Regions from separate parts of the Erysipelothrix sp. HDW6B genome, predicted to be linked through region 1. Evidence: a T-box and tRNA genes for the amino acid it is inferred to sense, from the RefSeq annotation. Region 1 holds a T-box; the other holds one or more tRNA genes.

Region 1 (16,814 bases):
TCCAAGCATTTACTAAGCAAAAAAAATCAGATAAACAGGCATCAATTGTCATGTTTACGAGTGGACAATACTTGGGACTTATGAAGGATGAGCTATCATACGCAATTTCAAAAGATGCCATAATTACTATCGTAAGGCAAACAGCACGGCTTTTGATGGATTCAAACATTCAAATTAATGCTATCAATCCAGGGCCTACGGATACAGGTTACGCAACCGGTTCTGATTATGAAGCAGTTCGAGATCGCTTCCCATTAAGACGTTGGGGAACTCCTCAAGATGTTGCGAATCTAGTTTCAATATTGATGGATACAAAAGCACAATGGATCACTGGTGAAGTGATTGCAAGTGAAGGTGGATTTCGTCGCTAATCATGCACCTAAATGAAAAGTTAACAAATTTTAACAATTTTTTTCAGTCTGTCTAAGGACTAGGATTGAAGCGGTCATAATGATTATTAGAAGGCATACATTTAGACCATTTAACCCTCACTTTTTGAGATTGAACTGTAAAAATGGTATACTTACTCCATTAGTATTCAGTGTTTTACAAATCATACAATCAAAGAACATGTAAATTATGTTCTTTTTATTTACATTTTGAAGGCGTTTTATTTTCAAGTAATTCCACAATTCACAGATTTGTAACATTGGGTACAGAAGACTGGAAGGGGATTTATGATGATAGAATTTAAAAATGTGACAAAAACATACGGTAATAAAAAAGCGGTCGATAACGTAGATATAAAAATTGAAACGGGGTCATTTGTTTGCTTTATCGGAACATCTGGTAGTGGTAAAACAACGACCATGCGAATGATTAACCGTATGATTGACCCAAGCAGGGGAACGATTCTCATTGATGGAGAAGATATTCAAAAAACCAATGAGGTAGCATTACGTAGAAAGATAGGATATGTCATCCAACAAATTGGTTTGATGCCACATATGAGTATTTATGAAAACATTGTTATGGTCCCAAAATTACTGAAGTGGGATGAAACAACAATGCGTGAAAAAGCCGAGACATTGATGAAACGTGTCGATTTACCAATGGAACTACTCGATGCTTACCCATCTGAACTTAGCGGCGGTATGCAACAACGCGTTGGTGTTATTAGAGCTCTAGCTGCAGATCAAGATATAATTCTAATGGATGAACCATTTGGAGCTTTAGATCCAATTACTCGAGATGCGCTGCAAAGACTGGTTAAACAATTACAACGTGACATGAATAAGACCATAATATTTGTAACTCATGATATGGATGAAGCATTAGCATTGTCTGACAAGATAGTCGTCATGGATCATGGTAAGGTTGTTCAACAAGGATCACCCAAAGACATCTTAACGAGTCCAGCCAATGACTTTGTGCGCAACTTAGTGGGTGAAGATCGTTTACATCAAGCGACATTTGAGTACAACTCGGTTGAACAATTAATGATAAAGCCAATTAAAGTAAATGCATCCGTGTCAATTGCTGAAACAGTTCGTCATATGCAACAAACACGTGTTGATGATATTTTAGTTGTTGATGATGAAAATGTTCTAATTGGTAGAGTAGATATCCGTGCACTGATGCGTCGAAACAATCGCGAAGATGCCGTTCAAACTATCATGAAGCAAGTAACATATATCCATAATACGACGACAATTCGTGATGCTATTTACTACATTCAAGAATTAGGACATCGAAATATTTCAGTTGTCGATAGCGATGGGAAGCTCGTTGGAATTGTGACACGTGCGGCAGTTGTTGGAGCAGTCTATGATGCTTTCTGGAGGGACTACGAACCACAAGAAGACCTTGAAGTAATAGACGATGAATTATCAGATAAAGCATCTTCAGCTGTTGCTCAGAATGGTGGTGCTGCTTAATGTTTTTTATTGAAAATGGTCCTATGATTCTTTCGAAAATTGGCGAACACTTATTGATTAGCGCCGCTGCACTCCTGCTTGGGTGTTTAATTGCGATTCCTTTAGGGGTTATCGTCAGTCGAAATAAGAAACTCGCTCAATTTACAATTTCAATTGCTTCTGTTTTGCAGACGATTCCATCGCTTGCGTTGCTAGCGATGATTGTGCCAATAATGGGTGTGGGGCGTGTTCCGGCAATCGTTGCACTTTGCATCTATTCATTACTGCCTATCCTTAGAAATACGGTTTTAGGGGTGGAGGGTGTTAACCCCGGCATCGTGGATGCATCCAAGGGTATGGGAATGAATACTCTACAACAAATTTTTAAAGTACAACTTCCGCTCGCAGTATCTGTAATTATGGCAGGTGTTCGATTATCAGCAACCTATGTATTGGCGTGGACTACTTTGGCATCATACATTGGCGCTGGCGGATTAGGAGACTTTATTTTTAGTGGTCTGAATAATTTTGATTTCAATCTTATCATTGCCGGAACATTACCAATTATGATTCTTGCATTCATTGTTGATCTTCTGCTTGAGAAAGTAGAAATGAAGTTATCGCCTCAAACAGGTTCAGAACTTAGAGAGGGGGCATAACATGAAAAAAATAATCACAACATTAGCAGCACTTATGATTCTTACAGGATGTTCACTTCCAGGTTTAGGTGGAAATGCTCGTAACAATGATATTGTGATTGCTGGTGGTAATACTACTGAACGGCAGATTCTATCTGAAATTGTCAGTCAAATGACACAGCACTACTTACCAGAAACACGTGTGTCCCTTATCAATAATCTCGGATCAACCCTGCTCATATATCAAGCGATGAGTCGTAAAGATGCGAATATTTCGGGAGCTATGTATACGGGAACCTCGCTGACAGGTGAGTTGGGACTTCCGGCATCAAGGGATCCGCAGGATGCGCTCAAACAAGTTCGTGAAGGTTACTTTGAACGGTTTGATATGGTTTGGTTTCCATCTTATGGTTTTGCAAACTCCTATGCATTTATGGTAACGCGAGAATTTTCAGATACACATAACATTACCAAAGTTAGCCAACTTGAAGAACTCGCTCCATCGTTGCGTGCAGGGGTTGACGCATCATGGATGGATCGCAAAGGGGATGGTTACGCTGACTTTAAGACTCAATATGGTTTTGATTTTGGCACAATGTACCCAATGGAGATTGGCCTAGTTTATAACGCCGTTCAAGTAAACGAAATGGATGTGGTGTTGGGTTACTCAACAGATGGCCGTATCGATGGCTATGACTTGGTTGTACTTGAAGATGATAAAAATCTCTTTCCACCGTATGATGCGAGTCCCGTGTTATCACGCGCTGTACTTGAACAATATCCAGAACTTGAGCCAATTATGCTTAAACTTGAAGGTGCTATCCCTCAAGAAACGATGCAACAATTGAATCAAAAATCTGATGAGGGTAAAATCGAACCCAAAGTAGTTGCTCGTGAGTTTTTAGAAGCGCATAACTATTTCGAAGATAAAACGGTTGAACCGTTGGTACAACGTTCCGATTACCAGTTTTTGACAAAAAAGGAGGGTGAATAAATGATTCAGGAAATAATTGAATACTATATTGCGAACGGAGGAATTGTTTTCCAACAATTTCTTCGACACTTTCTAATATCAATTTACGGTGTGCTATTTGCATCACTCGTAGCCATTCCCTTGGGATTCTTTATTGCTCGTCATCGAAAACTGGCACCTTGGGTGATTCGTTTGGGAAATATCATTCAAACAATTCCGTCCCTTGCGATGCTATCAATATTAATGATTGGAATGGGACTTGGGCCCAATACAGTCGTTGTGACAGTCTTTTTGTATTCTTTGCTACCGATTGTAAAAAACACTTACACAGGTGTTCTAAATGTTGATAACCAATTGCTAGACGTTGCTAAAGGAATGGGAATGACCCAATGGCAGATTCTATACAAAGTTGAGTTACCTTTAGCCGTATCGATTATCATCGGGGGAATTCGAAATGCGCTGGTGGTTGCGATTGGAATAACGGCAATTGGCACCTTTATAGGCGCCGGTGGTTTGGGCGATATTATAACCCGCGGTATCAATGTCTCGAATGGGAGTGCAATTGTATGGGCAGGAGCGATACCAACTGCACTTATGGCTATTCTTTCTGATCTCTTGCTAGGTTCTATTGAGAAACGCTTATCGCATAATTAAAAGAAGTGATTCATCACTTCTTTTTTTGTATAATAGAAGCAATGGAGGCATGATCATGCAAGAAACTATTCTATACATTGCCGTGAGTATTGATGGATACATTGCGACAGAATCTGGAACAATCGATTGGCTAGATTTAACTCGTGTTCCACTCGTTTTATCATCACAATACACGCAATTTTATGACACAGTTGGTGCTGTTGTAATGGGGAATAAGACATATAAGCAAATTACGACAGAGCTTGCCGTTGATAATTATCCGTATAATGATGTTCAATCGTACATATTTACGCATCAACCATCTACAAATACTGATTCAATCACATTCCTTAATGAACCGGCCGACGTTGCATTACCGAAGATTCGAGAAGCAACAGTAGGAAATATCTGGATTGTTGGCGGAAACAGTGTCATTCAACCTTTAGTCGAAAAGAATCTTATCGATACATATATTATCACAGTCATTCCAGTGTTCTTAGGTAAAGGCATTCGTCTTTTTGAAACATTTGATTCAGACCAGTACGAATTTATCATGAAGTCTACAACCCTTGAGAATGGAATGGTTACATATACTTTTAAAAAATAATACTACAAACAAGAGGGTGAGGCGATGACATGAAGCGCGGTAAACTAAAAATATTCTTAGGCTACGCAAAAGGCGTTGGTAAAACATATGCAATGCTTGATGAAGCGAAAATCCTAAAAAATGAAGGTGTAGACATTGTGATTGGGTATATGACACCCAATCAAAGTAAAACGACCTTAGCACAAGCAACAACCCTTGAGACTATGCCATACAAAACATATAAAAATGAAAGTCAAATATACTTAGAATTTGATTTGGATGGAGCGCTTCAACGAAAACCAAATACTATAGTGATTGATGAGTTGGCTCATGATAATGTACCAGGTATGCGACATAAAAAAAGATATCAGGATGTAGAAGAATTGCTCAGAAATGGCATTAATGTTTACACAACTATTAACATCAAAAATATTGATAGTTTGCATGATTTTGTTGAGTCAATTACAGGTAAACGGGTTGATGAGCGGATTCCTGATGTTATTTTTGACGCAGCGGATACCATTGAGCTCATTGATATTTCGCCCAAAGACTTATTGCTTCGGGTTGCAAATATAGAAGGTACTGACGCGGAACAAGGTGTTTTATTTCCTAAAGAAATCTTTACGGAAGAAAATCTTATTGCTTTGCGTGAAATAGCACTTCGTAAAGCAGCTGATCAAATTCATCACAGTAGTTACAAGACCGCATCCTACACTACGAAAGAACACATCTTAATCTGCCTTTCGACATCGCCCACAAACGAAAAAGTTATACGGACTGCGAGTCGAATGGCTGAAGCATTTCATGCCAGTTTTACAGCAGTATACGTAGAGAATGAGACGAAGCAATTAAATCCCGATGCTCAGCTTCAGCTTGACCAAAATATAAAGTTGGCAGAAGCTTTAGGTGCACAAGTTACCATGCTTTATGGAGATGATATTGCACTTCAAATTTCTGAATATGCGCGCTTAAGTCAAGTAACAAAAATCGTGATTGGGCGAACAGTTCGTAAACGAGGAAGGTTTCGTGGTCCCGGCATTATTGACCAACTCTCAGAAACGGTTCCTACCATAGATATTTACGTCATTCCAGACCAAAGCACTTCATACTATTTAAAAAGGGAGTCAACTTTACAGAAAGAAGTTTTTCATTGGAACGATGGATTCAAAGCGTTGTTGGTTATATTTGGTGTCACTTTAGTTGGCGGACTCTTTGCCTATCTTGGTTTTAATGAATCTAATATTATCGTTGTGTATTTGTTAGGTGTTCTAGCAATTGCAATGTTAACTGAAGGACGCATTTGGTCATCCATTGCATCAGTGATATCAGTACTTGTGTTTAACTATTTCTTTACGAAACCTCAATTTTCATTGCAAGCGGATGATTCGGGTTATCCGTTCACATTTGTATTCATGTTCGTTGCAGCATTTGTAAGTAGCACGCTAACAACAAAATTGAAAGCTCGTGATCTTCAATCAGCGAAGAAAGCATATCGTACCGATGTACTTCTTGAAACCAGCCTTCGCTTGCAAAAAGCATCGAGCTATAGCGAAATCGTGGACGCTATGGGTCACCAAGTAAAAAAACTTTTGAACACAACGGTTATTATTTATACACCAGAAAATAAACAGCTCATTCCGACGGTATATAGCGACTTAAGTCCTGATTATATTCATCATGAATTATTGTCTGAAGATGAGCGGAATGTTGCACAATGGGTATATAGAAATAACAAACGCGCAGGTGCCTCAACAGACACCATGTCCGAAAGTCAAATGGCCTATATGGCAATTCGCTCAACAGATAAAGTTGTGGCTGTGCTAGCGGTTCATAATGAACATCAAACTATTGATCCATTTTTACGAAATCTTCTGGTTTCACTAATTAACGAGGGGGGCATTGCTCTAGAAAAAGCAGCATTGGATGCCCAACAGCACCACGATGCTATAGTGATTGAACAGGAGAAACTACGATCGACGATCCTTCGAACAATTTCCCATGACTTAAGAACACCACTCACAACTATTTTGGGCAACGTTGATTTGCTCCAACATGGAACTCTTGAAGATGGTGAGGTTCATCGAATTTATACTGATATTAAAAATGATGGTATTTGGCTCATGGATTTAATTGAAAATATACTTGCGATGACAAAAATTGATAATGATAACCTAATTATTCAATTTGAAGGGGAAGTGCTCGAAGATTTAATTGCTGAAAGTCTGCATCGCGTTTCAGGAAAAGCAAAGCATCACACCATTCTTGTAGACGATGCGAAGGATGTTGTGCTAGTCAATGTGGACTCAAAACTTATGATCCAAGTTTTTACCAATTTAATTGATAATGCATTAAAATATACACCAGAAGGAACACAAATCCGTATCCGTACCGATAACAAAGACTCAGAAAAGGTCACGATTCATGTTGAAGATGAAGGACCAGGAATTGCCGACAAGCAACATCTTTTTGAGATGTTCTATACACAAAATCAAGACAGTCGCCGTGGTATGGGTTTAGGATTGTATCTCGTTAATGAGATTGTTAAGGCTCATGGAGGAAGTATCACCGTTAGTGATGTTGAGCCGCAAGGTGTTCGTTTTTCAGTTAGTCTAAGGAGGTATGTTATTGATGAAACCGCACATATTAATCGTTGAAGATGATCCAATTATTCAAAATTTGATTCTTAATACACTTAAGCTCGAAGCGTATCCAGCTTACGTTGCAAATACGGCTTTGGAAGGTGTTCAACTTTTTAATGCCAATAATCCAGAAATCGTTATTTTGGATTTAGGGCTTCCAGATCGTGATGGTGTTTGGGTGGTGCAAGAAATTCGAAAACAATCACTTGCGCCCATTATTGTTGTGAGTGCGCGTGCTGAGGTAGATGATAAGATAGGGGCTTTGGATGCGGGTGCTGATGATTATATCACGAAACCTTTTGAACCCGAGGAACTCATGGCTCGAATTCGAGTTGCGCATCGTCGTCTCCATGTATCGGATACACAATCAACCCAATTTCGAAATGGTAATCTTGTGATTGACAGTGATGCGAGCACAGTTCAAATCCATGGTCAAGATGTACACGTAACACCGACAGAGTTTAAACTGTTATTGTTGATGATTGAAAATGTTGGTAAGGTACTAACCTATCATATGATTCTAAAGGAAGTATGGGGTTTATATTCAGATAATATTCCTGCCTTAAGAGTATTTGTGACTACGTTACGAAAGAAACTTGAACAGTATGATCCAGATCTTCAATACCTACAAACCCATGTAGGTGTCGGATACCGCATGATTAAGCATTAAAATAAAAAGAAACCGCTGATTATACATGATAATCGGCGGTTTTATGATTAGAAATCTGCAGAACCCGGTGTTCGTGGATAGGGAATTACATCACGAATGTTGTCCATCCCGGTGATGTAACGCATAAAACGTTCGATTCCAAGTCCAAACCCACTGTGCTCAACTGTCCCGTAACGGCGTGTGTCAAGGTACCATGTGTACAACTGTTCATCAAGATCATGGGCTTTGATACGCTCTTGCAACACGTCAAGACGTGTCTCACGCTCACTAGCGCCTACTATTTCTCCAATTTTAGGGAAAAGCAGGTCAGTGGCCGCAACTGTAACTTGATCGTCGTTGAGTTTCATATAAAAGGCTTTTTGATCTTTTGGATAATCTGTAACGAATACAGGCTTTTTAAAGATAACATCGGTTAAATAATGTTCATGTTCACTTTGGATCCCGGTTTCCCAAGTTGGATTAACTGTAAAAGCATGATCTGTATCAACAAGTAACTGGATTGCTTGTGAGTACGAAATTCGTCCGTAGGGTTCAGATACTGTTTGTTGTAATTTTTTGATAAGCCCTTTCTCGATGAATTCGTCAAAGAAAGCAAGTTCTTCTGAGGCATGATCAAGAACATATTGAATCATTGCGTTAGACATTGATTCAATGAAGTCCATTAATCCCACAAGATCAACGTAAGCCAACTCAGGTTCCACCTGCCAAAATTCAGATACATGTCGAGATGTATTTGACTTCTCTGCACGAAATGATGGTCCAAAAGTATATACTCTTTGAAATGCTTGGATGAATGGTTCAATGTGAATTTGGCCTGTGACGTTTAAAAATGCTTCTTGTTTAAAAATATCGTCTTTAAAGTCTTGATGAGGTTGTGTAGGGTCTAAGGTACTGATTCGGAAAACATCTCCACCACCTTCAGCATCAGTCGTCGTGATTGCCGGCGCTTGTATATAAGTGACATCTTGAGATTCTAAGTATTTGTGCATCCCTTGTGTAAGGATTGAACGAGTCTTAAATACAGCATAAAAAGTGTTAGATCGTGGGCGAAGATGTGGAATCGTTCGGAGAAACTCAAAACTGTGGCGTTTCTTTTGAAGTGGATAATCACTGTCAGCCATGCCTTCAACGATAATGGTGTCAATTGCAATTTCATGTTTATGTTTGCCTGTAAGCCCAGTTTTCAATTGACCATGGATTCGAACACTGCTCCCAATTGTAAGCTTGGAAATTACAGAATACTGTGAATGATCTGCATCGATGACACATTGAGTCGTTGCAAACTGTGATCCATCATGGATTTCGATAAAGAGAATAGAGCGAGATTGGCGTGTTGTACGCACCCATCCCGCAACGTGAACAGGTGTCCCATGTTCTAAAGTATGTAGTGATTTAAGTGAATGTAATGACATCTTAGGTCCTCCTTGGTATAAAAAAACAGCATTATATCCCAAAGGGACGAAATGCTGTGTTCCGCGGTACCACCCAAATTATCATAATTATGATCACTTTACGATTCTATCAAATCGTGTAGTAAGATAACGGACTACACCCGATTTTCCCTAGTTCAACGTTCAGGAAAATTGCTCAGAGGGGTTATTTACAGTGGGCTTACTTAATGACCTTTCACCATCTGTCATCTCGCTAATAGCAGTTCCCAACGAAACATATCCTCGTCAACGCTTTATTTTGTACTATTATAACGCAGTTTTCTCAGAAAGCAAGTTTTAATGTAAATTAAATGACAAAGCTGTAAGACAGGTGTCATTAAGTTCGATGGCTCGTAAGATTCGCCCGAGGTATACTATGTATACAAAAGGTAATTCATACCACAAGGAGAAACATTATGACCATCGTAACTTTAACATCAACACTTATCACAAAACTTGCTGGTAAGAAACCGGCTACACCAAAACCTGACATGACATTGTTTGATATTGCGGAAAGTGCAAATCTTGATAAAGACCAAGTTGAGAGTTTCTATACAGCACTTAGCAATACATTATAATAGGAGGGATACACCATGACATTCATGACATTAGATTTATCAAAAAATAATAAAACGCAGGCATCAAAAAAAGAAGTGAAAATAGAAACAATTCTTGACATTGCAGCTCAAGAAATTACAAATCCAGAATTGCAACTGGCATTTATTAATCAATTGGCTGCTCAAAACAACCCTTTCTAGTGAAAGGGCTGTTTTTTTTATGAGAAAATGGAAACTAACTGAATGGCACTGTAAATGATGCTATAACAGATAATCATAAAAAAGAATAGGGCAACGATTTTTCGTTTCATAGAACACCTCACGTAATTACCATACCAATTTGTATCATAACTGCCATCGATAACAATAACGAAATCCTTACAAAGATGTAACAAAAAAACTCCCAAGGGAGTTTATTTACGATCGATAATCATTTGTTCGTAGGCAATGAAGTCGTAACCTTTACGTTTGTATAAACGTTTTGCAGATTCATTTGCAGGTGCAACCTCGAGTCGGAACCGTTGCACATTTGGGAACATATCTTGAAGTTGGTCAAGAACTGCAGATCCAAGACCCTGTCCCTGATGGGAATCTAAAATACTCAATTCCTCAATCCATAGTTGAGGTGCTCCGATTTCTGTTGAAAACATTCGAGAGCATAAAACATACCCAGCAATGGTACCATCAACTTTAATAAACCATCCATAAGCATCCGAACTATTTAAGATATATTCAAAGTTACGAGTAAACACAGAAATGTTCGGTGGTGTAAAAGATGCTGGACCACTGTGAAATTCGGATGCGAGTGCAATGTATGCATCTAAATCATTGACTGTAAAATTTTCTAAGTTCATAAGAACCTCCTGTTTATACGAAAGAAAAGCGTAATGTTTATATTCTAACAAGTTGTGTATTAAATTTCAAACAGGAAGTTGGATTGATGAAAAATAATTGATACTTCGAATTTTTTGCAAGGTGGAGTCTTATGGCCATTTAATCTATAATAAAGAAACAAACTAATATCGGAGCCAATTATGTCAAACTTTCTACGTAATCTAAAATATAAAATACTTTATAAAAAACATAAAGATTCCAGTATCCGTGCTGAATATGCTGTTTTTGCTGAAGTTAAACGAAATCTTGCTGGAGCTACATTTATGCGAACGTATGTTCCTATCGCAAAAAATCAGGGAATCCGAGAAATTGATGTTCTGTCGATTTCTAAGTTTGGTGTCTATATCTTCGAAGTGAAGTATTATGCAGGGGCAATACAAGGGAAAAAAGATGCTTCTTCATGGAATCGTCGATATCAAAACGGTACACTTACACAATTTCGAAATCCGCAAATTCAAAACATCTATCATCGTGATGCGTTAAGGGATTTTTTCCATCTGAATACAGTTGAGTCCTATATTGTTTTTACCCATCCTCAAAGTACACTGGAAACTGATGCCGGTAATACCGTCTTATTGAAAAACTTATCGAAAGCATTTGCGAAACGGAAACGTGTTTTAAGTCGAAAAGACGTACGACAAATGAAACGTTCTTTAAAAAAATATAATCGTATGTCATGGATACGGCACTATCAACATCGCCGTTATGTTAAATCGATGAAACAGAAGTAAGGTGATCAACTTTGTGAGGATAACTTCGCATTTCGACAAGCCGTCGTCAAAACGAAACGAACTAAATTTTATGGGTATTAGAAATCGGTACTGATGTAGCGGATAGGCTTTATATTTGAGTGATTTCGTTTAAACTAAAAGGGAAAGAGGGAACCTATGAAAAAAACAGTCATTTTAGGAGTTGTTGTAGTATTCGCAATCGTTCTAGGAGGATGCAGTGCGAAAAAACCAGATAATGTAGTTTTAAACTTGGGAATGATGCCGGCAGTTGACGCCGCACCTATTCTCTATGCTCAAGAAAAAGGAATCTTTGATGGATTAAATTTAGAAGTTAATGTTGATATCTATCAGAATGCGATGGAACGCCAAAGTGCACTTCAAAGCCATCAAATTGATGGCGCATTAACGGACGTTATTGCCTTGATGCAAAATGTTAATGCAGGATTCGATATGAAAATCACCATGTCTACGGATACCAGTTTTTTACTTTTGGCCAAAGACCCTAATCGTTTGGATGCTGAGCACTTAAAAGCAGCATTAATGGAAGTGAGTGTGACAAACTATTTGACGGATCAAGCGTTAGCTGGTAAAAGCGTTGAGAAGATATACATCAATGATATTCCTGCACGATTAGAAATGATTGGTTCGGGCAATGTCGATGTTGCGGTTATACCAGAACCCGTTGCATCTATGGGAGTTTTGAATGGTCTTACGAAAACAGCAATAAAAGTTAATGATAGTTTCAGTCCTAATGTCATTGTATTTACTGATAAAGCAATTGCGGAGAAACACGATGCGATTCAAACATTTCATCAAGGGTACAATCAAGCGGTGACTGCAATGGCAAATGATGAGGCTGGTGTACGATCAATCTTAGTTAATCGTTTAGGTTTAAAACCGGAGATTGAACAAGACATTGTATTGCCACAGTATCAAGTCATTCGCGTACCTTCTAAAGAATATTTAGAGAAACTTGCGACATGGAGTCAAAACGTGCTTAACACAATTGTAACTGTGGATTATGACAGCATGGTAGATGCACAGTTTGTCCAATGATTACAATTCAAAAATTGAATTACGCCTATAATCAAGAACGTGTACTAAAAAATATAAATCTTCAAGTGGCGTATGGAGAAGCAATTGTATTGCTCGGAAAATCTGGATGTGGGAAGACAACACTTCTAAATTTAATAGGAAATATTATAAAAACAGATGCAGGATCAATAAAAGTGGTAGCACAGCGCCCCGCAATGATATTTCAAAATTTTGGGTTAATGCCGTGGTTGACTGTGAAACAGAACATCATGTTGGCAATGCGCGCTTATCCGAATATAAACATGGAAACAGAAGCCCAACAGCAAAGTAATGACTTAGGAATTCAAGCGTATATGGATCGCTATCCGAGTCAACTATCAGGAGGGCAGAAACAAAGGGTTGCGATTGCACGAGCACTCAGTATCCACCCTGATTTATTGCTTGTGGATGAGGCAACATCATCGCTGGATACACAACACGCGGAAACAATACAGGCAATCCTCAAAACATTACAAAAAAGCATGACTCAAATCATTGTAACGCATAATATTGAGGAAGCAATTTTCCTTGGTAAACGAATTTTAATTATGGATCAGGGAGAAATTGTGCACGAGTTTGATAACCCGATTTATGATTTAGAAGATGCCCGTCAAGATATTCGTTTCTATGAAGTCTGTCTAGAATTGCGAGGTTTATTTGATGCGAAAACACGTTAAGTATATTTTTGTTTCAGGATTGTTTATCTATGCAGTGGCGTGGCTCTTTCATGTCATATTTCAAACAGCATTGTTTCCAAATCCGAACACAATTATCATGATATCGATACGGAATTTCAATAAATTTGTTCCCCATCTTCTGGTGAGTGGCTATCGAATTCTAATCAGTATGAGTGTCGCATTGATTTTAGGTGTTTTAATCGGTCTTACGATGGGCGTTGTTCCATTGGTTAAAAAGATTCTTAATCCGTTAGTCTATACGTTGTATCCAATTCCTAAAATAGCCTTTTTACCAGTCTTTATGCTTCTATTTGGCATTAAAGACTTTTCTAAGATTCTATTAATTGTAAGCATCATTATTTTTCAATTTTTGATTGCGACAGTGGATGCAGTTGAAGCAATTGATAATGACATTCTTAAAGCTGCAAAAATCATGAAATTACCGAAAGGTAGTATGTTTAAAAGCGTATACTTGCCCGCTATACTTCCCAATATTCTGACTGCTAGTAGAAATGCATTTGGAATGAGCATTGCTGTTCTATTTTTTGCAGAGAACTATGCGACAACTTATGGTATGGGTTATACCATTATGAATTCGTGGATGATGGTTCAATATAAAGATATGTACGCCGGTATTCTTTTGCTCAGTATTTTTGGATTACTCGTCTTTATTCTTATTGATTATGTTGAAATGCGCTTGATTCGTTGGCGATAAGGCGTATTAGTCTGAGAATGTGCTACAATAATTTTATTAAGGAGAATTTATGGAACCAACACAATATATTACAACTGAGGATGGTCAAGAATTAGCAGTTTATATAAAGGGGAACCCTGAAAAACCTGCAGTGATTTTTTTGCATGGTGGTCCAGGTGGACGTATTTCAGAGGCGTCATTTTCGTTTTTTGATTTAAATGAGTGGTTTGTTATCGCATTTGATCAACGGGGGTGTGGGAACTCAAAACCGTTCGCAACATTAGAAAATAATACACCTCAAGCAGGTGTAGCGGATATCGCACGTATTGCTCATACTTTAGGGATTTCAAAATGGACAGTGTTTGGCGGTAGTTATGGTTCAACCCTTGCTTTGCTTTATGCAATTGCATATCCAGATGCAGTAAAAGCATTGGTTTTAAGAGGAATTTTCTTAGGTCGTGAAGAAGATGTCGCATGGTTATATCAAGAGGGTGCTTCATATTTCTACCCAATAGAGCACGAAGGGTTTAAAAAGATGATCGAACCATCAAAACGTCATGACCTTGTGAGTGCCTACTATGAAATATTCACTGGAGATGATGTTGACCTAAAACGACGTGCTGCTTTTGCATGGTCCCGATGGGAAGGTTCGCTGGTACGTCTTGTGCCAGATCTTTCTGTTCAAACTGACCCAATCACGGATGCAGATATTAGTCTTGCGACACTAGAATGTCACTTTTTCGCAAATAAAATGTTTTGGAATGATGACAATACAATTCTAAATCACAGTGCACAGATTGCACACATTCCAACGTTTATTGTTCATGGTCGCTATGATGTAGATTGTCGAGTGAGTGCAGCATATGAGCTTTACGAGGCTTTATCGGGAAGCGAGCTACACATTGTTGAGTCCGCAGGTCACAGTCCTTATGATGTACCAATGCATGATCGTTTAACAACAATTATGGCACAACTGCAATACTAAAAAAACACGCCTTGTTTTGGATCAAGGTGTGTTTTTTTTGTTGTGATAACTTTAAAGAAGAATAGCGATCAGTGCAGAAGCGGCAAGGATTTGAAAAATACCAATTGCGACTGCTAACATGATTAATTGACGACCGCTTTGGATAAGAACGCGTATATTCAGCCGCAATCCGATAGCCGCAAGTGCAGAAACTTCCAAAAAGGTGCTGACATTACTGAGTGGTTGTGCAATTTCGACTGGAACCAGTGCCATTGAATTTAAGATACATACGACGATAAAGCCAAGAATATACCATGGAACAAATTGTGAAAATTTGCGTTCAACTTTTTGGGAATTCGATGGTTCATCTTTACCAGCAACATAGCCCCAAAGTAAAACTACAAAGACAAGCATTAAGACTCGAATTATTTTGAAAATCATAGCATACTCGAAGACAGGTTTGCTAATACTGCTTGCAGCACCAGCTACTTGTCCAACGGATTGAATGGTTCCTCCAAGAAGCGCGCCAATTTGTGTATCACTGGTAAAAAGGGTTGTCGCAATGATTGGTAGCCCTAGCATTAAGATGGTTCCCAATAGATTGGTAATTGTAATCGAAGAACCTTTATCATCACGTGAAGCCTGAATGCTTGGCGCGACCGACGCAATGGCGCTTGAACCACAGACTGCATTCCCACTTGCCATAAGAATGGCGAAGTTCTTACTGAAGCCCATTTTCTGTGCTAAAAAGTAAACAAACGCCAACGTTAATGCCATTAAAATTACAACGAAGAGGAATGCATTAATTCCAAGATCAATCAAGGTCTGAGTTGTTACCGAGAGGCCAAGCAATACAATCGACACCTCTAAGAAACGTTTTTCAGTAAAACCTGTTCCACGCTCCCATATATTTTGTTTAAACAACGTGTTACCCAAAGCGATACCCAGTAGGATGGCAAGTGTTGCAGCTCCAATTTTAGGGATAAATTGGGCGCCTAAATATGCGAGTCCGCAAATGACAATAGAGAGTCCAATTCCCATGCCATAATCTTTAATAGTTTTCATATGTTACTCCAATCTCTTACGTAAAATTATAAACCTATTTCTTTGAGATACAACTGCAATTTCACGGATATCCAATTTTGGCACTTTGCCTAAAAAAGTCAATATATAAGACAAATGTGTAACGAAGTGTGATGTATCCGCTTACTTGGTGGTGTATGATAAACATAGAAGTGAGGGATAGCATGATTAAATATTTAGAACGTCCAATCTTTGAACACGACCTGCCGGTTATGTATTACCGTCACGAAGGACGTGTCTTAACTGCACCACATTGGCATCAAGAAATTGAGCTCATTTATGTTCAAGAAGGAATCCTTAACTTAGGTGTCGAAGAACACGTCTTTACCCTTGAAAAAGGAGATATTTATATCGTTAATAGTGGAATAAGTCATTATTTTCTGAGTTCACCAGGAAGCGTCCGTTTGGTAGTGCAAATTGATCCAACGTTTTTCACTCATGAAACATCTGCCAGTGATCTCGTTAAACATCTGAACTTAATTGAACCGTATAGTATTCATTGGGATCAAACGATTCGCGAACAAATTTATCATTTTATTGCCACAATTGGGCATGAAATTGGGTCTAAAGATATTGCATATCGATTTCGCATCCAAGAATTACTCTACGGATTTTATGTCAAGACGTTTCGAAACTTTCCGTTAAAACAAAGTGGTTCGGATATATTGGCACCAAGTATCAAGAATCAAGATGTTTTGGATAAATTAAATCGTGT
Region 2 (16,814 bases), 650 kb from region 1:
GGCTTTTTTAACTATAACTGTATGCATTGATGGCATTTTGCATGTCTTGATAATCCATGATGCACAAATTCATGACCACATGGCCAATGACCCCGGCAGCAACCGCCGAAGCACCTGCTTTTAGAAAGAGCCCAATTGCATGGTTAATCTCAAACGCTCCGAGAAGCTGAGGTATCGGCATAAATAATGGATAAATGCATGTTATCACTACAACTGTCAAGAATGCGACGCGTCCAAGGAATGTCTTTGGTAGTTTTCGATATACTGGTCGTACATGATACCCTTCAATGTCATATTTACAATTTTGTAAGTCCCGCTTCGTATTATAAAAACCAAAGCCCGAACATAATACACCCAGCCAAATAAGACCCACCAACAAATCCGATTGGACATTGACCATCGTTAGTGCTCCCTTGTGTGTGCTAAATGCTACAAAGTAAAAGAACCCATTTATGAGTATATTCATAAACACAAAATCGAACATTATTTTTCGAAACATATAGAAACGCATGTTTTCCCCCACAACCATTTCTGGAACTTGATTTTAATATAGTGTTAACTCAACATTTCCATTTTAGCATATTTAAATTTATTTTAAAGATACTCTCTTATGATTTCACAAAATATATCATAAGTGGTTATAGTTACATCGATACTTTATGATGAACTTTAAGAATGCGGTCATGTTTGACCAATGCATCACACCATGTGTCATCGTGCATCAAAATTTTCAACGAGACCCACTCATCATCAACATCCATAAATTGTACCACCTGTAAACCACCCTCTACCGTCTTCTTTTTTAGCGCATACAACGCCTCCAATTCAACCGCGAGTGTCTCACCTAAATACTTTCGCAGATGGTTCTCGATATAATCTTTTTCATTTGTGAGTCGCGCAAGCATGGTGCGAACTGCACGATTTTCTTTTAGCAACTCACTTAAGGCATAAGCGATATAAATTAAGATAACTAAATAAATATACTCCATCATCTCTAACGTCCCCCTTTAGAAACAATTGCACCAATACCTTCAAGGTTGATAACTTTTAATTCATTGCCTTTATCTAGTTGAAGCACGGTCCACTGTTGATCCATATCTGTGACAGTTCCACTTAAGACCACACCACTCAGATATTCAACATCAACTTGTTTTCCAATCCATTGTGATACAGCACTTTGACTCCTGACAGTCTGTGTATCACCCTCAATCAGGTCGTATAAACTTGTTTGATACAACAACGCCAACGCATGTAATTTATCCAGAGACGGCGCTACATGGCCTGTCTCCCAATTTGAAACAGTCTGCCGTGTTACTTCTATTTCTTGTGCGACATATTCCTGCGTCAGTCCTTTTTCTTTTCGACAATTTGCCAGTCGATCACCGAGTTTCATATTAACTACCTCCCCCTTAACTTTAACGAATTCATCAATATTTATCTATCAAATATCGTTTGCACCCTTCGCAAATGAAAACCCCATGCTCTCAATTGGTGCATGGGGTTACTTTTTTTACTTAATAATGAGAGTACGGAGCTCTTCCATACGTTTTCCAAAAATTGCGAGTGTTGTATCAATTGCTGTTGTTTCATGCATATCAACACCTGCTTTTTTCAAGACATTAATAGGGTAGTCGCTGCTTCCTGATTTCAAGAAGTTTAGATACGGCTCAACGTCCCCTCCATTATAAATGGTTTCTGCAAAGAGCGTTGCTGCACTGAACCCTGTTGCATATTGGTAGACATAATAATTGTAGTAGAAGTGTGGAATTCGCGCCCACTCATACCCAATTTCTTGAGTAGATACTGCTTCGCCATAGTAAAATTTATTAAGCGCGTAGTAAGTATCAATTAGGTAATCCGCTGTTAATGCAGTACCTTCTTGATCCGCTACGTGAATCAAATGCTCAAACTCTGCGAACTGAGTTTGACGGAAAACCGTACCCTTGACGGTATCAAGGTAATGGTTTAATAAATAAGCACGTACTTTTGGATCTTCGTATTGATCAAGAAGATAGTTAAGTAATAAATTTTCATTCGTTGTCGAAGCAACTTCTGCCACGAATATTGAATAGTCTCCGTAAATATACGGTTGGTATTTACGCGTCATATAAGAGTGGACCGAGTGCCCTAATTCATGAGCCAAGGTAAACATGTTATCAATGTTTTCTTGCCAGTTTAGAAGGATATACGGATCAGTTCCGTATGATCCGGATGAATAGGCACCAGAGCGCTTCCCTTTGTTTTCGACGACATCAATCCATCGGTCATCAAAAGCACGTTTCAAGACCGAACGGTACTCATCACCAAGCACTGATAACGCTTCAAGAATAATTTCCTTCGCCTCTTCATACGTAAACTTCAAATCAACATCGTCAACCATCGGTACATACATATCGTACATTTGGATATCTTCAAGTTGTAATGCATCATTACGTAGCGTTACATAATCATGAAGCATATTAATGTTTTTATGAATTCCATTGATTAGGTTTTCATGAACATTTTCATCAATATCATTCCCGAAAAGGGCTGCTTCACGTGCTGATTTGTATCCTCGAATATTTGCATTAAAGTTATGAATTTTGACATTTCCAGATAAGGTACTTGCAAGAGTATTCTTAAGATTTCCGTATGTTTCTTGCATTGCTTTAAACGCACGTTCACGAACTTCACGATTCGGATTTTCCATAAACAAGGAATAGCGACCATGTGACAGCTGAACTTCATTACCATTCTCATCTTTGATTGATGGGAACTGAATATCCGCGTTATTAATCATTCCAAACGTTGTGGATGGAACATTGAAAATCTCGCCTGCAGAAGCAAGAACACGTTCCTCTTTATCACTTAAAATATGAGCACGTGATTTAAACAATCTCTCAAAGTCGTGCGTATATAGTTTTAATGCGTCGTTTGATTCAATATAACCACGAATGGTGGATTCATCCACCGCAAGAATCTCAGTATTGTAAAAAGAGAAACTCGAGCTGAATTTTGCAGCCAGCGTTTGGACGCGACCATTCATTGCTTGATATGTTGGATTGGTTGTATCAACATCAAAACTTAGATGTGCATAAATATAGAGAACTTCTAAACGAAAACTCAACTCATCTCTAAATTTTAGACCTGCTAAGAGTGCTTCAGCACTTTTACCTAAGGTTCCTTGGTATGACGCAACTTCTTCTAATTGTTTTTCGATAGCACTGTATTCTTCATTCCACGCTGCATCGCTTTCAAACATTGGTTTTAAATTCCATGTATCTTTTTCTGCGACTTCTGAACGAAGTGGTAATTCATAATGATCTGACATATTGCACCTCTATTCTATTGTGGGTAATGACCCATTGCTTATATTTTATCATAAATTTACGAAGATGCTTTATGTAATCATTTTCATTACTCGCATAAAAAAACTCACTTCATTGAAGTGAGTGTTAATTACAATTGGTGACCCGTACGGGATTCGAACCCGTGAATGCATGCGTGAAAGGCATGTGAGTTAACCGTTTCTCCAACGGGCCAGCTGTGCGTTATTGATGTTTATCTTTTTAGCGCTTTTGTATTATAGCAAGATTGGTAATTGATGTAAAGTGTTTTTTACACTTATTTTCAACACCACTTTTTCTAAAAATAAAATGGCGCTTGTTGCAGGACTCGAACCTGCGACCCACTGGTTAACAGCCAGTTGCTCTACCGACTGAGCTAAACAAGCATCGCTTAACGCTCATAAAATATAACATACATCCCTACTGTAAGCAAGCAAATTTCCACTTTTTAAGGATAATTTTTTTAACGCATTATCATCAGTGGGTATTCTGCACTTTTTTAACAATATAGTCGCTGTTAACTACTGTATTTGTGTGGTTTATATCAATTTTTTTATGACTGATTTTTCCTATGCTGATGTCTTGATCCTCAATTCGAAAGTGTCAAAGTATAAAAAAAAAGCAACATTCGGAATGTTGCGTTAATCACACTTTGGTGACCCGTACGGGATTCGAACCCGTGAATGCATGCGTGAAAGGCATGTGAGTTAACCGTTTCTCCAACGGGCCAATAAATGGCGCTTGTTGCAGGACTCGAACCTGCGACCCACTGGTTAACAGCCAGTTGCTCTACCGACTGAGCTAAACAAGCACTGCTTAGTGCTTATAAAATATACCATACAAGATATCGGAACGCAAGCCTTTTCTTTAAATAAATATTTATTATCTTTTGGAATAGAAAATACGGCTATTTAAAGCCGTATTATTAGAATTTATTACGATTTGGAATGCAGAAAACAACCGCAAATAGTAAGATTGTTTGAATGTAATATATCGGAATATCGAAGACACCATAAACTAAAAATGCCACGAGTAAAGAGATTGCGAGTGGATAGTCTAAATAGTATGCATTGTTATAGACATCAACTGCTCTTTCTATAATAAACAACGTTAAGATACCCGTTCCGACAATACCAAGACTTAATAAACTTTCGATAAAGATATTATGTGCATGAGTATTGTCAAACAACAAAGCATATGAAAATAGACCGTGACCCCACCATGGTTCTTTAATTATCGCATCCATTGCATTATCCCAAATATGGAAGCGAATGGACGAATGATCAGCAACTTCCATGAACCGTGGAAAAATTGAAGGGTTGTTCATAATAAAGATTCCAACGATGCAGCCAATAAACACCAGAATTTTAAGCTGTGTCCATTTCCTTTGCACCAAGATAACCCCTACAAGCCCCACAGCGAGACCTAAGAGGATGGATCGAGTTCCTGTTAGGAATAATGCGTATGTATTGATTAGGAATGCTCCAGCGTAAAAGAGGAGCAACTTATAGTTTTTAAATGTAAGTTGAAATTGAATTTGGTTAAAGCAAACTAATAGAACAATTAGCAAAATGAATGCGTAGAAGTTGGGATTATCAAATGTTGAATAAGCACGATAGTAACCATCTCCATAAGGAGGAAGTTGCCACGCCGGCATATGTCCAACATTAAACCACGCCATTACCTTCGTCGCAAGGTCCGAAAACCATTGTGGACGGTACTGAATAAATATAAAGAAAAAGTTAAACAGCGAACTCCACACAATATAGTATTGCATCTTCATGTAGTTACGTGGCGTAATGCGCCGTTTAACCGCACCGACATACGCAATTATATAAAGCATAAATATTGCTGCCAAAAGCCCCAAAACGTTGTTGTTAACATATGCTACGACGATTAGGTAAGCAATCAGCGGCCAAATGAAACTTTTAAAACTGATGTCTTTAAATTTCACCCATTCATATGCAACATATACTCCTAACGCAATGAGACTTGGATACATAACATAGTTCGGCAAAAACAAGACAAAAATCAAGAGGAATAATAAATTCTCTTGAAATTGTTGATTTAATCTTTTACCAATTGTCATTATGTCTGTCATCATAGTTATTTTACCACAAGAAAAAGTGACAACTATAACAATAGTGTCACTTCATGCTATTCAATTATTCTGTTCCTTCTTCTGAAGGTACATCATTGCCAGATTCTGTATCAGTAGCTGCTTCTTTTTGTTCGCCTTCTTTTGATTCAGACTCTCTTAGTTTTTCCACAAATTCTGGTGCTGTTGCTTCACTTACAAGTTTTCCAACAGGTGCTTCTTGTTGGGATGATTTTGAGTAAATGTAGTAGATAAAGTTTGGTCTTTGTTCTTCAGTTGGTTTAACCATATTGTAGACATTAATTTCAATATCGTACATTTTTTTCGAATCAGAAGCTGTGAAATACTCTCCCACAGGTAGTGTTGCTACGGTAGTTTCATAAACTTGGTTCGCAATTGATGCAATGGCATCTTTATCAGTACCTTCCGCAACTTTAACGTTGATCCGCACTGTTGCAGTCTCGAGTTCATATTTTACACTTTCAGCGACACCTAATGCTTCGACATTTTTTTGTATCGTTTCAAGCGCCGTAGTTTCAATAGCTGGTGTTAAATCACCATCAAAGCGATTTCCAATAATTGGTTCACCACGTACTCCTGTTGCTGATAGGATTGTATATCCGAGGAATACTGTTGGAATTGCAATAAGAACAAGGCACACTATGATTGCATAGAATGACCAGTCATGTTTCTTTTTAGTTTTATTTTTTGGTTGTTTAATTTTTGGATCTTGTTTTTGAGTCATCATGATCCTCCTTATTATTTAATATAAATTGTATACGATTTATATTTTCTGCGCAAGCACACGTAATACAAGTTCATTGGTTAAGCGTGGATTTGCTTGTCCTTTAGAAAGTTTCATGACTTGACCAACAACAAATTTAATCGATTTGTCCAGCCCATTTTTATAGTCTTCAATAACTTGTGGATTTGCTTCCAGTACAGATTCAATCCAAGCTTCAATAGCGCCTTCATCGTTAACTTGAACCATCCCAGATTTCTTGATGACTTCTTTTGGAGATTCTCCTTCAACCATTTTTGCGAAAACGTCTTTTGCTTGTTTTGATGAAATAGTATTGGAATGAATTGCTTCTATAAAGTCATTAAAATATGCCGGCTTAATCCATGATTCTAAGCTTTGTTCGCCTTTTTTATCAAAAACGGCAAGGATATCTTGTGTTAACCAGTTAACAATTAATTTTGCTTGTGAATTTAAAGCACTGACTGTATCAAAATAATCTGCAATCTCTTGATTACGGACAAGAACCGTTGCATCATACATGCTTAATCCTAAATCATTGTGGTATCGCATTACACGTGCAACCGGTAATTCAATGCTTTCTTGATTTAGCATTGCTTCTGGAATACGGATTGGCGCGATATTCGGTTCTGTAAAGTAACGGTAATCGACAGCACTTTCTTTGGTACGCATTCCGACTGTTGCTTGTTGTTTTTCATCAAAACGACGTGTCTCAGTCACAACTTTGTCACCACTTTCGATCACATTTCTTTGACGTTCAATTTCAAACTCTATGGATTTTTGAACGTTGCTTATAGAGTTTAAGTTCTTAATTTCAACTTTAGTTCCAAAAGCTTCTTGACCTTCTGGGCGGATTGAAATATTCACATCACAACGAAGTGATCCTTCATCCATACGACCATCCGAAATTCCTAAATAGATTACCAAAAGACGTAGTGCATCAACATAGGCTGCTGCTTGTTCGCCAGTACGGAAATCGGCTTCAGTAACGATTTCGAGTAGTGGTGTCCCGGCACGGTTAAAGTCAATTAAAGTATTTTCCCCTTCATGGAATTGCTTGGCTGTATCTTCTTCCATATGGAGTCGATTAATTCGTACCGTCATCATCTCTTCGTTTACCAGAATATTAAACAATCCGTTTTGTCCGAGTGGGTAGAATTGTTGTGTAATTTGGAAACCTTTCGGCAAATCTGAGTAAAAATAGTTTTTGCGGTCAAAACGAACTAAATCATCGATTTCGCAATTAAGCGCCTGAGCTAACTTAACGCCATATTCAACTGCCCGTTTATTAACTTGTGGTAACGTTCCAGGCATGCTCAGATCAATTTCATTGATTGCTGTATTTGGTTTTAAACCATAGCCCAAAGGAGCTCCGGAGAACATTTTAGATTGTGTCTTGAGTTCACAGTGAATCTCAATACCGATAACTGCTTCGTAATTCATTAGAATGCCCCTTTCCAGTTAATGAGTGATTCAAATGCATTTGCATAAGCAAACATCGTTGCTTCTTCAAATGGCTTGGTGCTGATGTTAATACCAATTGGCATCGCATCGACGAATGCTAATGGTATTGTCATACTTGGGTAACCACTGAAGTTATTGATAACCATGTGGTTTTCTGAGATAAGTGATTGATCTGATTTTTCATCAAGGAATGGTCCTTCAATTTTCGGCGCAATTTGTGTTGATGCAAGGGCAACAACTACATCCACATCTTCAAAGAATTTTGCATAAGCATCCACGATAACACGTCGGACACGTTTAGCTTGATTGAACACTTCTTCTTGATTTTTATCATCGAGTGCATATGCACCAAAAACAAAGCGACGTTTAATGGTCTCACTGAACCCCAATGTACGCGTACGTTTCATAATTTCTTCGAGGGAATCACCTACTTGTGCGACGCCATAACGAACACCGTCAAGATCAGCATGATTCGCAACTGCTTCAGAGTTTGAAATAATGGAGTAGACTGGAAGTACTGCACGTAGAAGTGTTTCATCCATTTTTTTGTCAACTAAGACAGCACCTTTAGCTTCAAGTTGGTTGGTAAATTCTTGGAAAGACTTTTTAATTTCGCCTTCAGGCATGTAATCCTGGATTGATGAGAAAATACCAATTCGTTTGCCTTCAAGATCCATGTCTAATAATTCTGTATATGCTGGTACTGGTTCAAATGAACTCGTCATATCTTTATTATCACGACCAGCAAGAACTTCAAGCATTAATGCTGCATCTTTTACTGATTGTGTAAAATAGCCAACATGATCCAATGAAGATGCATACGGAATGACACCATATCGAGAAATTCGTCCATAAGTCGGCTTGACTCCAACCGCTCCAACGAAAGCCGCAGGTTTACGAATGCTATCTCCTGTATCAGATCCTAATGCAACACGGACTGCTTTCGCGCCAACAAGAGCTGCACTCCCTCCAGATGATCCACCAGAAATGCGTGATGTATCGTAAGGGTTACTTACGGGTCCTGTAATGGCACTTAAGTTTGTACCACCCATTCCCAATTCATCCATTGATGTCTTAGCGACAATGTTAGCCCCTGAAGCTAACAAAAGGTCCGTAACATGTGCATTATAAATAGATTTATGATTGCTCAACAGCTGGCAACTTGCAGTTGTCAGTGTTCCTATCATATTGAAGTTGTCTTTGAGAGCAATATCCCATCCTATGAGTTTTCCTTCGGATGCAGGTTGGTGTTCGACATAACTTACAATTGCATTTAGAGATTCATTTGCTTTTTTTAGAGTATCAATTGACATTATTTATTAACCACCTTAACTATTTCAAAATAATCGCCTTCTATTCGTGGCGCATTTTCGAATGCTAATTCTTGCGAAATAACATGTGTTGGCTCGTCTTCACGAAACCAACTTGTTTCTATTTCAAATGGATAAGACATTGTTTCCACACCTGATGTATCGATATTTTGCAATATTGAAATTTGATTCAAGAATGTTTTTGATATTTCTTCGATATGTGTAATTTCTTGGGGTTGGAGCTCAAGCATCAAATCGGATGCTAATTTTTCGATAAGCTCTTTGTTTAGTTTTTCCATGTTACCTCCTATATAACAGTTATGACTGGATTGCTTCCCGGTTGATAGTTAATGACTGCACGTGTATTTTGGAAAAGTTTTATATTAACTACAACGGGAACTTGATTTGAATCAATACTACTAATTAACGTGCTAACATATTGGGTCAGTCCATGAAATTCGAGTTGTGTTTTTGCACCCATCGTTATTTCAATGACATATTTTTTTACTTCATTATCAACTACAAATGCTTGACCAACCACGCCTACAGATTCATCAGCAATAAAATCTTGAACACGGCGTTTGAAGATTTGGAAGTTGCTACTTGATTGAGGAAGTTGCTGGGTTGCAAGTGTTGAACCCATGTACATCCAACGTTCGTTATTCGCGGTCAATGTTGGAATCGTCTTCGCATTATCGTAGTAAGCATGACCAATAAAGTGACCTGGTAAGTACCGTCCATTCAATGTATCATCGACGCTGTCCTGAACGTAAAAACCAATCATCATTGGCATTGTTTCCATACCTGGAATCTTACGCATGTATGATTCCAATCGAGGACTGATAATGTCATTTGCTATTTGAAAGAGCGACTCATCGGTAATTGCTTGAGTAAGTCCTGTTTCACGATTCACTATCTGGTTACGATCTAATACAACACCCAGACTAATACCGTTAAGCTCGGCTTTGTCTTTGTTTTTATAAAAATTCATTTCATAAATACTGTGAACAAACATTGGATTTGGAATAGTTACAGTTTTAGTCACGATTCCTTTTTCATCCTTCACTTTTTCAACATATGGTTCGGAACCATCACTTGGAGAGTTTAGAGAGTATGGATAGTCATCACTCCGACGATTAATGAGGTGCTGATAGTGCTCTTGTGTGATGATACTTCCCTCAGCAATATAATAAGTGCTTGGAGAAAAATACTCTTTCGACAATTCTTGCAAACGCGATCCAATCTCAATCGTATCAATTTCACGCATCGCTGTCGCATAGCCTTGACGTAACGGCGAAGATGAGTACGGAGTAATGATTGAGTACTCTCCTTTCCCCGCACTTACGATTTGCGTTGTCTCGGTGGTTTCATTCGTTGGTGTTTTGGAACCTTGAATACAGCCAGTAAGAACTAATAGTGCTAATATTATTGTAAGTATTTTTTTCATGATGTTTCCACCTCCCTTATAAAGCGCGCTTCATCCCATGTCTCCACATTAAGTTGTTGGGCTTTCTCTAGTTTTGACCCTGCACTTTCACCATAGACTACCACGTCGGTTTTCGCACTGACACTGCCACTTACGCTACCACCTTGTGATTCAATGATTTTTTTAGCATCTGTTCGTCCCATTGTTTGGAGCGTTCCGGTTAAGACAAATTTCTTCCCACTAAATTTCGATGATACGACTGTATTTGCAAAGTCTGGTCTTAAGCCATAAGACAATAGATTGGCAACAAGTTGCTGATTTTCTTCTAATGAAAAGTATGTTGCAACAGATTGTGCAATAACCACACCAATCTCAGGAATACTTTGTAGTGTTTCAACGTCTGCTTGGATTATATTTTCAATCGTGTTAAAATGCGCAGCTAGTACTGCTGATGTTTTTGCTCCAACATGACGAATCCCTAATCCAAAGAGCCATTTTTCTAACGAATTTTGTTTGCTTTCTTCAATTGCATTTAGGAGTTTTTCAACACTTTTCTCACCCATTTTATCAAGAGTACCTAATGCTTCTTTATGATTTTTTAATGTATAGATGTCAGGAATTGTTTGGAGTAGTCCTGCATCATGAAGTTGATAGACCCTTTTTTCACCAAGGGTATCAATATTCATTGCTTCACGTGAGGCGAAATGCACCAATGCTTCTGCAATTTTAGCAGGGCACTCCGAATTCACACAGTAATGGTCAGCTTCTCCATCAAATCGAACCAAAACTTCTCCACATACTGGACAATGCTTAGGGAACTCATAAGGGACTGCTGATACACTCCGCTTCGAAACGTCCACACTGACGATCTCAGGAATAATCTCTCCTGCTTTACGAACACTTACGGTATCGTTTATTCGAATATCTTTATTTTTGATGTAGTCTTCATTGTGTAATGTTGCATAGCTAACGAGTGACCCAGATATTTGTACTGGCGTGAGTTGCGCATTTGGGGTTATTTTCCCTGTCCGACCAACCGTTACAAAAATATCTTCAACGGTGCTTTTTACTTCTTCCGCTTTAAATTTGTAAGCTGTCGCAAAGCGTGGTGTTCTAACTGTAAATCCAAGAGATTCTTGAATTGCGAACTGATTGACTTTAACAACTACGCCATCGATATCATATCCAAAGGTGTCACGATTCTGCTCAATTTCTTGAATTCGGGCATATACCGCTTCGATTGAATCGAATTTCTTCACTTCTGGATTGACCTTGAAACCAATTTTTTTCAAATAGTCTAATGCATCCGATTGGCTCAAAATCCCAAGTTCTTCTGCATTGACTAAGGTATACCAGAATCCATCGAGTCCCCGTTCACGAACTGTTTTCGGATTTAATTGCCGAATGGTTCCTGCAGCCGCGTTACGACAATTGGCAAAGACATCTTCACCATGTTCGAGACGACTTTGATTAACACGGGTAAATGACGATGCAGGCATAAACACCTCGCCACGAACCGTCACATCAACGTCTTCATTAAGTCGAAGTGGAATTGAGTCAATGACACGAATATTAGCAGTCACATCTTCACCAACACGGCCATCACCACGGGTAACTCCTTGAACAAATTGTCCATCTTCATAATCAATAGACATCGCAAGTCCATCAATTTTCAGTTCTACAATGTATTCTACATTTGGGAATTGTGTTCGGATACGCTGATCAAAAACTTCCAAATCTTCAAACGAAAACGCATTTCCTAATGAATACATAGGAAAGCGATGTGTAATCTTATTAAATCCTTGAGCAATTACACCTCCCACTTTTTGTGTGGGAGAGTTGGGATCAGAGAACTCCGGATGTTCTTGTTCAAGAGTCTGAAGTCTTTGAAACAATTGATCATATTCGACGTCCGAAATTGTTGGGGCATCGAGTGCATGATATTCATAGTTATACTGATGTAATTGTTTACGGAGTGTTTCGATTTCTTCTCTTATCATGACATACTCTCTTTCCGGCGTATTCCTTTAAATTTGCGTGATAAAGTTTTAGTTCCATGTGGGAAATTAAATGCAACACGAATTGTATCGTCTTCCACACGAATCACAATACCTTCGCCAAAATCATCATGAATGACGACATCAGCTTTCTTAAAATTATTCGTACGCGTTGCACGGACTTCTTCTTCAAATGTTGCAAGAGATGTTTGTGCCTCTTCCCGTATAACACTTGGATTGAACGGATTTGAAGGTGTGTCTAGCAATCCCATTTCTTGAATAAATCGGGAAGGTTTGCCATAACCACCTGATACGAAGCTATAACCAATATTATTGGTTACATAGAGTCGTTCTTTTGCACGCGTAATCGCAACATACATTAAACGTCGCTCTTCTTGAATTCCGCCACTACCTTCTTGAATGCTATTTTTATTGGGGAAAATGTTATCAGCAACGCCCATAATGATGACATTATCAAATTCCAATCCTTTTGCGGCATGAACCGTCATCAAACGAACATAGTCACCTTCGACTACAGTTTCACGATCCCCATAAAGGCTTACCATTTGAATGTATGCTTCCAATGATCCTTCATCATGGTTTTTTTCGAATGCCATCGCATCCGACACAAGTTCCTTTAGGTTTTCGATACGTTCCATTTCTTGTAGTTTTTCAAAATGCGACACAAGTCCACTTTCTTTTAAGACATATTGCAGCACGTATTCAATTGAATTTTCAGATGCAACAAGTTTGAAATCTTGAATCATTGCAACATACTTTCTAATTTTGGGATTTGCGAGACCGTTTTGGACATCATATTCCATACTTTCGTACATCGTCATCCCACGCTCTTGTGCTTGATCAAAAATGCCGTCTAACGTCTTATCTCCAATGCCACGACGCGGAATTGCGATACTACGACGTAATGCGAGATCATCACCATGCGTAATCATTCGTAAATAGCTCATCATATCCTTAACTTCTGCATGGTCATAGAATCGAAGTCCGCCATAAATCACATAGGGGATATGGCGTGCCATTAACGCTTTCTCAAGTGATCTAGATAGGTAATTCGAACGATATAAAACTGCAGTATCTAGGTAATTGCCACTCTCATCGTGAAGTGTTTCTATTTGACGTGCAACCCAGTATGCTTCTGATTCCGGATCATCCATGCTATGATACTCGACATCAAATTCACTTTCTTTGTTCGCAAACAAATCTTTCTTTGGACGATCTTTGTTGTTTTCAATCAACTGATTGGCTTTATTTAAAATATGTTGTGTCGAACGGTAGTTCTGATTTAGAACAATCGTCTCGCTCTCGGTATATTTCTTTTCAAAGTTTACGATAAAATCAACATTTGCACCCCGCCACGTATAAATGGTCTGGTCAGGGTCTCCTACAACGTATAATTCATTATCATTACCAACAAGACTGTCAATAATCCCATATTGAATATGATCCACATCTTGAAACTCATCCACAAGAATAACACGGAAACGGCGTTGCCATTTATCACGCACGACTTCATTCTCTTTAAGTAGTTTATTCACAACTAAAAGGAGATCATCAAAATCTAATGCATAGAGTGCTTTAAGACGCTTAACATAGAAATCATAGACATTCGCTTTTTTAGTCTCATGATAATTCGATCCCGCAAGCATCATCGCTTGATGGACGCTAACATTCGCAATTTTATTAGCTGAAATATATGATAATACTTCGCGAGGATTCAGTTCCTTGCGATCATAGTCAAAAAGACGATATGCTTCACGCAAAATCGATTGTTGGTCAGATGTATCAATAATTGTAAAACTACGAACAAGTTCGACAGCTTCGTAATCTTCTCTTAAAATCCGAACACACAAAGAGTGAATGGTTGATGTATGCACTCGGATTGCATCCGAGTCCATTCGCTCCATTCTTTCTTTCATTTCATTCGCAGCTTTATTCGTAAAAGTAATTGCACAAATCTTCGATGGATAGTATCCAAGGTCTTTGATAAGATGCACGATTCGAGTTGTCAGGACGCGAGTCTTCCCACTTCCTGCTCCAGCTATAACGCGGACGTATTTATTGCGGGTTAAAACCGCTTGTTTTTGTTCATTGTTTAATCCTTGTATGTAATCCATTTTATCACCGTTATTATTATAGCATAGTCACTCCCTTTACTCTGTGAGATTTATTCGAGTTTTCGCGCAATAAATTGCGTCGTTACCACGCATGCCTTATAATGTCATGTATATAAGCGAGGACCTATGACTAATTATACAACCATTACAAATATAGTAACTTTATTGAACGAAACTGAAATGATGATTCCAGGTTTGCTAGTTGATCCCACTACATCCATTGACTCGGACTTTTTAAATACATTGGACAGCGTAACATTGCTTGTCCCACGCCGTTTTCAAAGCATGATGTTAACGGGATGGATGGAACGTCAGGGTTACATGTTAAACGATATATCGTCGTATACTTTTAATGTAGATGGCACAAAAATATCTTTTGAGACGTTTGAACACTTTGACCCCAACTTTGATACAAACGAATTAAATCACGAAATTTTCTTTATGGAAAATGCTGTTTTTTACCCATTTTCAAACAGCACTACGGAGGTTCCAAATGCGCATCAGTAACCGATGGCAAGATTTCGAAGTAATCGATGCCGGAAACGGTATGAAAACAGAACGTTATAAAGACATCGTTGTCCGTCGGCCTGACCCGGTTGCAACATGGAAACCAATTGCTCCATCTATGGGTGTAGATGCCTTTTTCGACACTGAGTGGCGTTTCAACAAAACACTCCCTGAGTCATGGATCCTTTCATACGGTGACATGCTGCTAAAAGTAAGACCCACTTCATTTAAACACACCGGTGTTTTTCCAGAACAGGCTGTTAATTGGGATTGGATGCGCAACGTTATTCAATCCAGTTCTCAAGAAGTTCGTATCTTAAATTTATTTGGCTACACTGGTGCAGCAACCATTGCATGTGCAATGGAACCAAACGTCACTGAAGTCGTCCATATTGACGCCCTCAAATCGTTGAATGAATGGACACGTGAAAACATTAGTTTGAATCAGCTAGATGATAAAATGATTCGTACAATTACTGAAGATGTCATGAAATTTTTAAACCGAGAAAAACGCCGCGGTCGTACCTATCATGGAATTATCATGGATCCGCCAAGCTTTGGACGTGGACCCAAAGGCGAACGTTGGAAAATCAAAGATCAATTAGCGCCCTTACTTCAAGCTGCTGTTGAACTTTTAGACAAAGAAGCGTTGTTTCTAAGTGTTAATACCTATACAACTGATTTAAAACCAGAAACAGTGCGACATCTTCTCGATGCTGTCTTACAAAGTGCTGGATTCCCAACGACAACACATAGCGATGACATTGGATTACCTATCACAACAATGGACCAAACGCTATTTGCAGGTGTAACGACAAGGTGGTGTTATGATGAAAATCTTTTATGAGGATAATCACATTATTGTTGTTGAGAAAAAACCAAATCAACCAACTCAGGAAGATGCATCCAACGACTATGACCTTCTTTCTGAAGTACGCGACTATATCAAAGTTACCTACAATAAACCCGGAAACGTTTTTGTAGGCCTTGTTCACCGATTGGATCGCCCGGTTGGTGGCGTCATGGTTTTTGCCAAAACATCCAAGGCCGCAAGCCGATTAAGTGACCAAGTTCGAACACATAAACTTGATAAAATCTATACCGCCGTCATTCAAGGCGCTCTTGAGCCACAAACATTACGTGATTATATGCTTAAAAACCGTAAAACAAATATGTCTCGTGTCGTATCCAAAAATACACCCGAAGCGAAATACGCAGAGTTAGTTATCCTAAATAGTTTTTACAATGCTGAACACAATTTATCAACCGTCACTGTTTCATTAATTACGGGGCGATCACATCAAATTCGCGTGCAATTTTCATCACGCAACCACCCATTGTGGGGTGATGCTCGCTACAATCCGCAAGCAAAGGCTGGACAACAAATTGCCTTATGGGCAACAACGTTAACGTTTGAACATCCGACAACAAAAGAACGTATGACTTTTGAAAGTCATACGCCCGATCGTTATCCTTTTACACTTTGATAAAAACTGATTATTTCATCACGTCGTGCGTCACAGTCACGATGTGCAATTTCAAATAGATTCTCAAATTGATCTTTTGATCCCTTAAAGCGCCCTATTCCTAACTCTTCTGTTGGGTACATATAGAGTGCTTTTTCTTCGTCTACAAGTGAATCAATAAGCTTACGTTCTCGATAGTATACATCAACACGATCTGAAAAGTCATTCACTAATTTCGGATATTTACGGTAGATGATTTTTAACATACTACTTGATACAAAACCCTGCGGCTTACGGACATAGTCTTTCGACTTCGTCGTTACAA

Evidence for each region. The T-box of region 1 lies ahead of asnS (asparagine--tRNA ligase). A T-box ahead of a tRNA ligase gene usually reads a tRNA of that ligase, here a tRNA-Asn.
Region 2: it encodes a tRNA-Asn, which carries the amino acid that the T-box ahead of asnS (asparagine--tRNA ligase) is inferred to sense. The anticodon was not compared.

What each region holds. Positions count from the first base shown of each region.
Region 1 covers NZ_CP049860.1:1,272,357-1,289,170, reverse strand. The annotation lists gene G7061_RS06330 (SDR family oxidoreductase) at 1-371, shown strand, start outside; gene G7061_RS06325 (ABC transporter ATP-binding protein) at 678-1,877, shown strand; gene G7061_RS06320 (ABC transporter permease) at 1,877-2,515, shown strand; gene G7061_RS06315 (osmoprotectant ABC transporter substrate-binding protein) at 2,517-3,488, shown strand; gene G7061_RS06310 (ABC transporter permease) at 3,489-4,121, shown strand; gene G7061_RS06305 (dihydrofolate reductase family protein) at 4,177-4,707, shown strand; gene G7061_RS06300 (sensor histidine kinase KdpD) at 4,737-7,340, shown strand; gene G7061_RS06295 (response regulator transcription factor) at 7,315-7,995, shown strand; gene asnS (asparagine--tRNA ligase) at 8,043-9,407, opposite strand; T-box leader at 9,447-9,684, opposite strand; gene G7061_RS06285 (hypothetical protein) at 9,842-10,003, shown strand; gene G7061_RS06280 (hypothetical protein) at 10,019-10,183, shown strand; gene G7061_RS06275 (GNAT family N-acetyltransferase) at 10,396-10,836, opposite strand; gene G7061_RS06270 (nuclease-related domain-containing protein) at 11,017-11,607, shown strand; gene G7061_RS06265 (ABC transporter substrate-binding protein) at 11,764-12,663, shown strand; gene G7061_RS06260 (ABC transporter ATP-binding protein) at 12,660-13,358, shown strand; gene G7061_RS06255 (ABC transporter permease) at 13,342-14,073, shown strand; gene pip (prolyl aminopeptidase) at 14,123-15,037, shown strand; gene G7061_RS06245 (YeiH family protein) at 15,089-16,081, opposite strand; gene G7061_RS06240 (AraC family transcriptional regulator) at 16,264-16,814, shown strand, end outside.
Region 2 covers NZ_CP049860.1:620,463-637,276, reverse strand. The annotation lists gene G7061_RS03040 (hypothetical protein) at 8-511, opposite strand; gene G7061_RS03035 (hypothetical protein) at 645-992, opposite strand; gene G7061_RS03030 (helix-turn-helix transcriptional regulator) at 995-1,393, opposite strand; gene pepF (oligoendopeptidase F) at 1,511-3,310, opposite strand; tRNA gene G7061_RS03020 (tRNA-Glu) at 3,446-3,521, opposite strand; tRNA gene G7061_RS03015 (tRNA-Asn) at 3,637-3,712, opposite strand; tRNA gene G7061_RS03010 (tRNA-Glu) at 3,980-4,055, opposite strand; tRNA gene G7061_RS03005 (tRNA-Asn) at 4,062-4,137, opposite strand; gene G7061_RS03000 (O-antigen ligase) at 4,252-5,430, opposite strand; gene G7061_RS02995 (hypothetical protein) at 5,492-6,169, opposite strand; gene gatB (Asp-tRNA(Asn)/Glu-tRNA(Gln) amidotransferase subunit GatB) at 6,209-7,627, opposite strand; gene G7061_RS02985 (amidase family protein) at 7,627-8,961, opposite strand; gene G7061_RS02980 (aspartyl/glutamyl-tRNA amidotransferase subunit C) at 8,961-9,257, opposite strand; gene G7061_RS02975 (CamS family sex pheromone protein) at 9,266-10,405, opposite strand; gene ligA (NAD-dependent DNA ligase LigA) at 10,402-12,384, opposite strand; gene G7061_RS02965 (ATP-dependent helicase) at 12,381-14,516, opposite strand; gene G7061_RS02960 (hypothetical protein) at 14,643-15,023, shown strand; gene G7061_RS02955 (class I SAM-dependent methyltransferase) at 15,010-15,870, shown strand; gene G7061_RS02950 (RluA family pseudouridine synthase) at 15,851-16,510, shown strand; gene G7061_RS02945 (patatin family protein) at 16,492-16,814, opposite strand, start outside.